DNA from 3 places in the Sphingobacterium sp. SG20118 genome. Region 2 is predicted to be linked to each of the others. Evidence: riboswitches for the same ligand, from Rfam matches in the RefSeq annotation. Region 2 holds a riboswitch; each other region holds the start of a gene.
The links. Region 2 has a riboswitch for S-adenosylmethionine ahead of metF (methylenetetrahydrofolate reductase [NAD(P)H]). Riboswitches for the same ligand answer to the same signal wherever they lie in the genome.

Region 1: linked by a shared signal. The riboswitch ahead of metE (5-methyltetrahydropteroyltriglutamate--homocysteine S-methyltransferase) and the one ahead of metF (methylenetetrahydrofolate reductase [NAD(P)H]) in region 2 are both predicted to bind S-adenosylmethionine.
Region 3: linked by a shared signal. The riboswitch ahead of ACFX5U_RS11960 (O-acetylhomoserine aminocarboxypropyltransferase/cysteine synthase family protein) and the one ahead of metF (methylenetetrahydrofolate reductase [NAD(P)H]) in region 2 are both predicted to bind S-adenosylmethionine.

The regions. Positions count from the first base shown of each region.
Region 1 is NZ_CP172826.1:140,964-144,143, reverse strand. Features, by position in the region: gene ACFX5U_RS00695 (phosphatase PAP2 family protein) at 173-934, shown strand; SAM riboswitch class I at 1,010-1,112, shown strand; gene metE (5-methyltetrahydropteroyltriglutamate--homocysteine S-methyltransferase) at 1,266-3,180, shown strand, end outside.
Region 2 is NZ_CP172826.1:4,214,914-4,218,093, reverse strand. Features, by position in the region: gene ACFX5U_RS19405 (30S ribosomal protein S16) at 1-344, shown strand, start outside; gene rimM (ribosome maturation factor RimM) at 479-1,006, shown strand; SAM riboswitch class I at 1,165-1,270, shown strand; gene metF (methylenetetrahydrofolate reductase [NAD(P)H]) at 1,331-2,287, shown strand; gene ACFX5U_RS19390 (protein O-mannosyl-transferase family) at 2,469-3,180, shown strand, end outside.
Region 3 is NZ_CP172826.1:2,561,619-2,564,798, forward strand. Features, by position in the region: gene ACFX5U_RS11950 (pyridoxal phosphate-dependent aminotransferase) at 1-385, shown strand, start outside; gene ACFX5U_RS11955 (prephenate dehydrogenase) at 398-1,240, shown strand; SAM riboswitch class I at 1,498-1,612, shown strand; gene ACFX5U_RS11960 (O-acetylhomoserine aminocarboxypropyltransferase/cysteine synthase family protein) at 1,837-3,144, shown strand.

The sequences.
Region 1 (3,180 bases), 880 kb from region 2:
GATGTATATAGCGTCTCTTTAAATTGAAGCTTTCCTCAATAAAAAGGCGTCATAATCGTTGATGTGATACAGAGAACTTCTTGCATTCATATCGATGAGCTATCTAAGTTAGAAAACCGCTATAAATACGCGCTCACTTTATGCCAAGTAAAATTATTATTTAAGTACAACAATGAAAATTTCATCCCTATTATTTTTAAGCCTCTTACTATCCTTCTATTCAACATCTCTCCATGCCCAAAGTGACTCGTTATCACTTATTAATTCTAAAGCCGAAGTCAAACAGATATCATACAAGCAATTACTTGTCCCAGCCACATTAATAACGTATGGAATAGTATCCTTAAAAAGCCCTTACCTAAAACATAAAAATGAACAAATAAACAATGCAATAAATAACAATCCGTCGAAAACATTCAAGCTCGATAATCTCACACTTTTTATTCCTTCGGCAGCTGTATATGGTCTTGATATACTCGGGATACCCAGTAAACACAGTCTCAAAGAACGTTTGGCAATTAGCACAATCTCTCACGCTATCACCCTCTCAACTGTATATACAATTAAGCATACCACCCCTACTTGGAGGCCAGACCAAGCAGACCAAGAGTCATTCCCATCAGGACACACTGCAATCGCCTTTACAGGAGCAGAGATGTTGTGGCAAGAATATAAAGATCAATCTGTTTGGTATGGAATTGCAGGTTACACAATTGCTGCAGGAACAGGATACCTCAGAATGTATAACCATAAACATTGGTTTTCTGATGTAGCAATGGGCGCAGGTATCGGAATCATGGGAACCAAAATTGCATATTGGCTGCTACCCCTCTTCGATAAACATTTACAATCAAAAAAAAGAACTCCATTCACGATGGCCTCTCCATTTTACAATGGCAAACAACTCGGAATGGTTGCTACATTTCAATTATAATACACGATTCTTTGTCATTTTTTCACAAAAGTTATAAAAACTTTGTTTTTCTAAAAGAAATTCCGATATTTACAGCACTTATAGAGAAAGGCAGAGGGAATAGACCCAATGAAGCCTTAGCAACCTGTCATTTGACAAGGTGCTACATTCTACCCAATCAAATTGGGAATGATAAGCTAGACACAAAATATCCTGTGCCCTCCTCTCTAAAAGCAATCAAAAAATTTAGTAAAATAGATTCAAGAATTTTTGATCGTTTTTTATTTCAAATACAAAACTCTTCTAATTTCTTGCTTCGTTAAGGTTGAACAAATAAAATAATCTCATATTTATGTTACTAACGAACAACTTAGGTTACCCACGTGTAGGTGCCTTTCGCGAGTTGAAAAAGGCCAATGAAGCATATTGGGCTAAAAAAATCAGCGCGCAAGAATTATTGCAGGCTGGACTGAAAATCCGTGAAGGCAACTGGAAAACTCAAAAAGATGCTGGCATCGATTTGATTCCTTCAAATGATTTTTCATTTTATGACCAAGTTTTAGATTTGACTTTAACGGTAGGCGCAATTCCTGCACAATACCAATCTCTTTTAGATACAAAAGATAATGGCTACAACTTAGATCTTTACTTTGCAATGGCACGTGGCTTCCAACAAGATGGTGTTGATGTTACGGCAATGGAAATGACAAAATGGTTTGATACAAACTACCATTACATCGTTCCAGAATTCGTGAAAAATCAAGAATTCAAATTAACTTCAGAAAAGTTCCTAAACGAATATAACGAAGCAAAATCTTTGGGTATCGAAACTAAACCAGTTTTAATCGGCCCAATCTCATACTTATTATTAGGTAAAGAAAAAGAAACTGGTTTCAACCGTATCGATTTAATCGACAAGTTAGTTCCTGTTTATGAAGAAATCCTAGGCAAATTGGCTGCCGCTGGTGCAAAATATGTACAAATTGACGAGCCATTTTTAGCATTAGATATTGATGATGCAACACGTGCATTATACACAAGTGTATTCACGAAATTAGCTGCTGCAGCTAAAGACATCAAAATTATTGTAACAACATATTTCGAGGCTTTACGTGACAATGAAGAAACTGCATTAAACTTACCTGTTTACGCTGTTCACGTTGACTTAGTAAGAGGTGAAAACCAACTCGACACCATATTAGCAAAAGTTCCAGCCTCATTAACACTTTCATTAGGTGTTGTTGAAGGTCGTAACATTTGGAAAAATGATTATGAAAAATCTTTAGCACAAATCAAAAAAGCTGTTGATGCTTTAGGTAAAGACCGTGTATTAATTGGACCTTCGAGTTCTTTACTACACGTTCCTTTCGATTTGGATAACGAAGACAATGAAGAATCACTACCAAAAGAAGTGAAAAATTGGTTAGCATTTGCTAAACAAAAATTAGCTGAGGTAAAAGATTTAGCGATTTTAGCTGATGGCGAAGTAGATTCAAAAACTGCTGAGCGTTTCGAAGCAAATAAAGCTGCTGCTGAAGATCGTCGTACTTCTACCTTGATTCATAAACCAGAAGTTAAAGAACGTACTGCAAATATCACTGATGATGATGCTAAACGTACTTCTACATTTACTTCACGTAAAGAAGCACAACAAGAAAAATTTAACCTTCCTGCATTCCCAACAACAACTATCGGTTCATTCCCACAAACGAAAGATGTTCGTAAATGGAGAGCAGACTTGAAAAAAGGTGTAATTTCTCAAGAGCAGTATGATAAAGAAATCGCCGAAGAAACAGAAAGAACAATCCGCCTTCAAGAGCAATTAGATATCGACGTTCTAGTTCACGGTGAGTTCGAGCGTAATGATATGGTTGAGTATTTCGGTGAGCAATTAGCTGGTTACGCATTCACTAAAAATGGTTGGGTACAATCATATGGTTCACGTTGTGTTAAACCTCCAGTTATTTATGGCGATGTATACCGTCCTGCAGACATGACAGTTCGTTGGTCAGCCTATGCACAGACTTTAACTAACCGTCCTGTAAAAGGAATGTTAACTGGTCCAGTAACAATCTTACAATGGTCATTCGTACGTAACGATCAACCCCGTTCTACCACAACATACCAAATTGCATTAGCGATCTTAGATGAAGTACAAGCTCTAGAAAAAGCAGGTATCAAAATTATCCAGATTGATGAGCCAGCAATACGCGAAGGCCTTCCATTACGCAAAGCTGATCAACAACAATATTTGGATTGGGCAGTCC
Region 2 (3,180 bases):
TGAATAAAGGTGCTCAACCTACTGACACAGCTCGTACTATCCTTTCGGATAAAGGTGTTTTATACAAAAAACACTTAAATGGTGGTGTTAAAAAAGGTGCATTTGATGAAGCTGCTGCAGATGCTAAATTTGTTGCTTGGACTGAAGCTAATGATGCTAGAATCTCTGGTAAAAAAGATGGTTTAGCAACTACTAAAGCTGAAGCTAAGAAAATTGCATTAGCTGCTGAAGCTAAGAAAAAAGAAGCAATGGCTGCTGCAATTGCTGCTAAAAACGCTCCAGTTGTAGAGGAAACTCCTGCAGAAGAAACTGAAGCTCCAGCTGCAGAAGAAACTGAAGGATAATTTTTCTTTCATACAGTATCAAGAAAGCCGGTTTCACTATGAGCCGGCTTTTTTTTTCAAGAATGTAGTTTCTACTCCTATACATACTGCAATTTTGCAGATATATATTTAAATTTGCCCTTTCAAATAAGAACATGACCATAGAAGAAAGTTTTTACATCGGTTATATTAGTAAAACTCGCGGACTAAAAGGAGAGCTTCAGCTTTTTTTTGAATTTGAAGATTACCAAGATTTGGACTTTGATGTCCTATTTGCCGAAGTCAATAAAAAATTAGTACCTTACTTTGTAGACAATATCAAGTATCAAGCAAATAGTACAGCATACTTGAACTTAGAAGACGTCGATCATATCGATAAGGCACAACCTTTAGTCCGTAAAAAAATATACCTTCCTAATGATAAAATGCCTGAGCGAGATCCTGATGATTTTAGATATACAGACTTAATCGGGTATATAGTCATTGATGAGACGCATGGTGAGCTTGGCAAAATAACACATGTGCAGGAAATGCCTCAGCAATTTATAGCAACAGTCGATTTCAATGGGAAAGAGCTCATGTTTCCATTAAATGATGATTTAATGTTGGGCATTGATTCTGAAGGCCAAGTTTTAGAGGTAGATCTACCTGAAGGATTAGTCGAATTGTATAAAGAGATTTAAGTATTCGGATTAAATAATAAAACAAAAAAGTTATTGCATGAAAATGTAATAACTTTTTTGTTTTATTAGGCATCCGTTGAAATTAGTATTTATTGCCTTATTTAATACAAGCTATTAATATTATTTTGATTATCAATTTCTATTACCGATATTAGCGATGCTTATAGAGAAAGGCAGAGGGAATAGACCCAATGAAGCCTTAGCAACCTGTTATTTTATAAGGTGCTACATTCTACCCCAACTCAGAGATGGGAAAGATAAGTTGAAACAAGTCTACTTGTGCATTTCGATGTAAGCCAACCAAATCACTTTTAAAAAAAATTAATGAAAATCGTTGATCATATCAGTAATGCCAAAGGAAAAACTTTATTTTCTTTTGAATTGTTGCCCCCAGCTAAGGGTCAAGGTATCCAAAGTATTTTTAAAACAATGGACTCACTTATGGAATTCAAGCCTCCCTTTATCGATGTGACTTATCATAGAGAGGACTATATGTATAAGAAGCATGAAAGCGGTTTGCTAGAGCGTGTTGCTTATCGGAAACGTCCAGGGACAGTCGCTATCTGTGCAGCTATTATGAACAAGTATAAAGTGGATGCTGTTCCACATCTTATCTGTGGTGGTTTTACGAAAGAAGAGACAGAGAATGCTTTGATTGATTTGAACTTCTTAGGGATTGATAATGTGTTGGTTTTACGTGGAGATGCCAGAAAAGGTGATGCTGACTTTATTCCTACTGAAGGTGGCCATGCATTTGCTACGGACCTCTTAAAGCAGGTAGATGACATGAACAGAGGTCAATATTTACACGAGGATATTGTAAATTCTGAGAAAACAGATTTCTGTATCGGTGTTGCAGGTTATCCAGAGAAACATTTTGAGGCTCCCAATTTTAATACCGACTTCAAATGGTTGAAAAAGAAGGTCGAGATGGGTGCCGAATTTATCGTTACGCAAATGTTTTTCAATGTAGAAAAATATAAAGAATTTGTCAATAAGTGTAGAGAAAATGATATTCATGTACCTATTATACCAGGGTTAAAGCCTTTGACGACAAAAAAGCAGCTGATTACGTTACCGAAAATTTTTCATTTAGATATTCCAGAAGTATTGAGTGAAGCGGTATCAGGGTGTAAAAATAATGCCGATGTAAGGCAAGTCGGAGAGGAGTGGTTGGTACAACAGTGTAAAGAGTTAATTGACTTCGGAGCCCCAGTTTTGCATTTTTATACCATGAGTAATCCTGGTCCTACTCGGAGTATTGTTGAGAAGTTATTCTAAAGAAAAGTAAATATTAAAAAGAAACCTGCTGCACTTCAGATGTAGTAGGCTCTTTTTTTGTGCGCTGTATTTTTTGTTAAAAAAGGTTAATCCATATCATATGAAATCTCCTTTTATTATATTTAACTCAAAATCAAAGTGCGAATTGATTTATCGCAGGACTAATTAAACCTTTAAACCGATGAACTATACGAAAGTGAACAATATGTTAGGCTGGCTATGTGCTATCATGGCAACAGTAGTTTTTATTTTGACAGCCGAAAGAACAACAAGTTGGTGGGACACAGGCGAATTTATTGCCTCAGCTTATAAACTTCAGATTGTTCATCAGCCAGGTGCACCCTTATTTCTTATGTTGCAGAATATATTTTCAAATTTCGCTTTAGGTAATGTATCTCAGGTTGCTTTTTGGATGAATGTAGGGTCGGCTGTCTGTAGTGGTTTAACAGTGTTGTTCTTATTTTGGACCATTACAGCTTTAGCTAAAAAAATCACATATTCCGATAATCGCCCACTTGATAGAAACCAGCTTATTAAAATAATGGGGGCAGGTGTGGTTGGGTCTTTAGCCTATAGTTTCTCCGATACATTTTGGTACTCAGCAGTAGAATCCGAAGTCTATGCTATGTCTTCCTTATGTACAGCAGCGGTGTTTTGGTCCATTCTGAAGTGGGAGGTAAGAGCCAATAAACCGCAAGCAGATCGTTGGCTTATTGTTATTGCTTACATCATTGGACTTTCAATTGGGGTTCATCTATTGAACTTATTGGTTATTCCAGCTATAGCACTCATTATTTATTTTAAGAAAACCGAAAGGACGACTTTCTGGGGGATTAGTAAAGCGATGTTGATTGGATTCGGAGTTCTAGCTCTTATTCTCTGGGGAGTAATCC
Region 3 (3,180 bases), 1.7 Mb from region 2:
ATTCAAAAGTAATATGGATTCGGGTATGTTCTTACCAGCTCAGCTTGCTGCAGCAAAAGCATTGCAGCTGGATAAAGCATGGTATCAAGAGTTGAACACCATTTATAACGAAAGAAGACTTCTGGTATTTGCTATCATGGATTTACTGGGCTGTGTTTATAAAAAGAATCAGGTGGGTCTATTTGTCTGGGCTAAAGTTCCTGAAAATTACGCGTCAGGATACACTTTAAGTGATGAAGTTTTGGATCTCGCACGTGTATTCATCACACCTGGAGGAATATTCGGCAGCGCAGGTAACACCTATATTAGAATTAGTTTATGCGCCTCAGTTGAAGTTTTAAAAGAGGCAATTACACGGATTAAGGTAGCAAAGGAAACGAATTAAGATTAGAATAACATGATAAATATAGCCATTATTGGCGTCGGTTTAATTGGCGGCTCAGTCGCCATGAAACTAAAAGAAAAAAGATTCTGCGATCAAGTTTTTGGTGTAGACAAAAGTGATGCAAACCTTAACAAAGCAATGCAAATTGGCTTCATTGACCACAAAGCGACACTGGAAGAAGCTTTGGGAAAATGTAAGGTTATCATTTTAACTGCTCCTGTAGATGCAATCATCGCTTTAGCACCAAAGTTACTCGATCAAGTAACAGATCAGGTTATCGTTGACATGGGCTCTACCAAACTAAATATCTTACAATTGATTTCTGACCACCCTAAACGTGGACGCTATGTCGCTGCGCATCCTATGGCAGGTACAGAGTATTCTGGACCTGAAGCCGCGCTCCCAGATCTGTTTAAAGATAAAATGATGGTCTACGTAGAGGCATTTAAATCTGATGAAGATGCCTTCGAACTAACAGATTCTATTACTGAATTGCTGGAAATGCGTTCTTCTTTTATGACAGCCGAAGAGCATGACACTCACACAGCCTATGTCTCTCATATTTCACACTTGACCTCTTTTGCTTTAGCCCTAACAGTTCTGGAAAAAGAGAAATCGCAAGGTAGAATTTTTGAGTTAGCAGGTTCCGGATTTGAATCAACAGTACGTTTAGCGAAAAGTTCACCTGATATGTGGACTCCTATTTTCAAACAAAATAGAGTAAACGTATTAGAAGTATTGGAAGAAAACATCAAACAGCTTCAAGCCTTGAAAGATGCCATTCAAGACGAGAATTATAGCGAGCTACATAAACTCATTAAAAAATCGAATAAGATTAAGCGCATTATAAAATAGACACTTTACACCATCTTGTAAACATTGTGTGTAAAGTGTCGAAGGACCATTATATAAAAAAGATAGGAGGCAATGCTCCTATCTTTTTATTCTGGTTACCTCAAACACGTAATCCATCTACACTCCTCTAAATCCTTGTTTTATTTAATTATTTAAATAAATAGCACAAAATATTTTGCTTTATAAAAATCAAGGCATATATTTGCAATGTACTTCAAATAGAAATACATCTAATCAAAACCTTTCAATCAGGTCTTGATTTATAAAGAAGTGGCGAGAGACTGGCTCAATGACCCACTGGCAACCTTCAAAATACGTTTGAAAAGGTGCCAATTCCTGTCCAAAGTAATACTGCTTTGGAGGATATAAATGAAACGACAATGATAATCACATTACAACAAAACAAGAAGGTAAATTCTAAAACCAACGTAACAAGCTCAACTTTTGCATCGACTTCGACGCGAATGTGTTGGCACATGTTTACGTTTTCTTGTTAATCAATCTGTTTTTAATTTATTGATTGCGAGTACATATTCATGTGCGAAGCCCTATCCCCTTTTTACTAATGAATCTTTAACTAATTAATTATAACTACAATGTCTACAAATAAAAATTTGAAATTCGAAACACTTCAAGTGCATGCAGGTCAAGTTGCTGACCCAACAACTGGTTCACGTGCAGTGCCTATATATCAAACAAGTTCTTATGTATTTGAAAACGCAGAACATGGCGCTAATTTATTTGCATTAAAACAATTTGGAAACATCTACACACGTCTTCAAAACCCTACAACAGATGTTTTTGAAAAACGAGTAGCTGCTTTAGAAGGTGGTGTAGCTGCACTAGCTGTTGCTTCTGGCCAAGCAGCGCAGTTTATTGCATTAAACAACATTTTAGAAGCTGGAGATAACTTTGTTTCAAGCAGTAATGTCTACGGTGGTACTTATAATCAATTTAAAGTAGCGTTCAAAAGAATAGGTATTGATGTACGTTTTACAAAAGAAACTACAGCTGAAGACTTTGAATCATTAATCGATGAAAACACAAAAGCACTTTACTTGGAAACTATCGGAAACCCAAGTTACGATATCCCTGATTTTGACAAAATAGCTGCTGTTGCTAAAAAACATGATATTCCATTTATTGTTGACAATACATTCGGTGCAGCCGGCTATTTATTCAAACCTTTAGAGCACGGTGCCTCTGTAGTTGTTCAATCAGCAACAAAATGGATTGGTGGTCATGGAACTAGCATCGGCGGTGTTATCGTTGATGGTGGAAATTACAACTGGGGAAATGGTAAATTTAAACAATTCTCAGAACCATCAGAAGGATATCATGGATTGGTATTTGCAGACGTATTTGGTATTAATGGCCCATTTGGCAATATCCAATTTGCTATCCGTGCGCGTGTAGAAGGGCTACGTGATTTTGGTCCTGCAATATCGCCTTTCAACTCATTTCAACTGATTCAAGGTTTAGAAACATTATCCCTACGCGTTCAGCGTCATGTAGACAATACGTTAGAAGTAGCAAAATGGTTAGAATCACATCCACAGGTAGAAAATGTAAACTATCCAGGATTAAAGAGTTCACCAAGTTATGCTAACGCTCAAAAATATCTAAAAAATGGCTACGGTGCTGTTCTTTCTTTCCAAATTAAAGGCGACGTAACAAAAGCTGATGAATTTATTGACAGTCTAGAATTAATCAGTCACGTGGCAAATGTTGGAGATACAAAAACATTAATCATTCACCCTGCGGCTACAACTCATCAACAGCTTAGTGATGAAGCAAAAAATGCAGCAGGAGTATTTGTAGGCTTACTTCGTTTATCTGTCGGTATCGAGCATATTGATGATATCAAAGCAGATTTACAACAAGCATTCGATAAAATAAAATAATTCAGATAGCAACATTATATAAAGCGCAAAAAATAA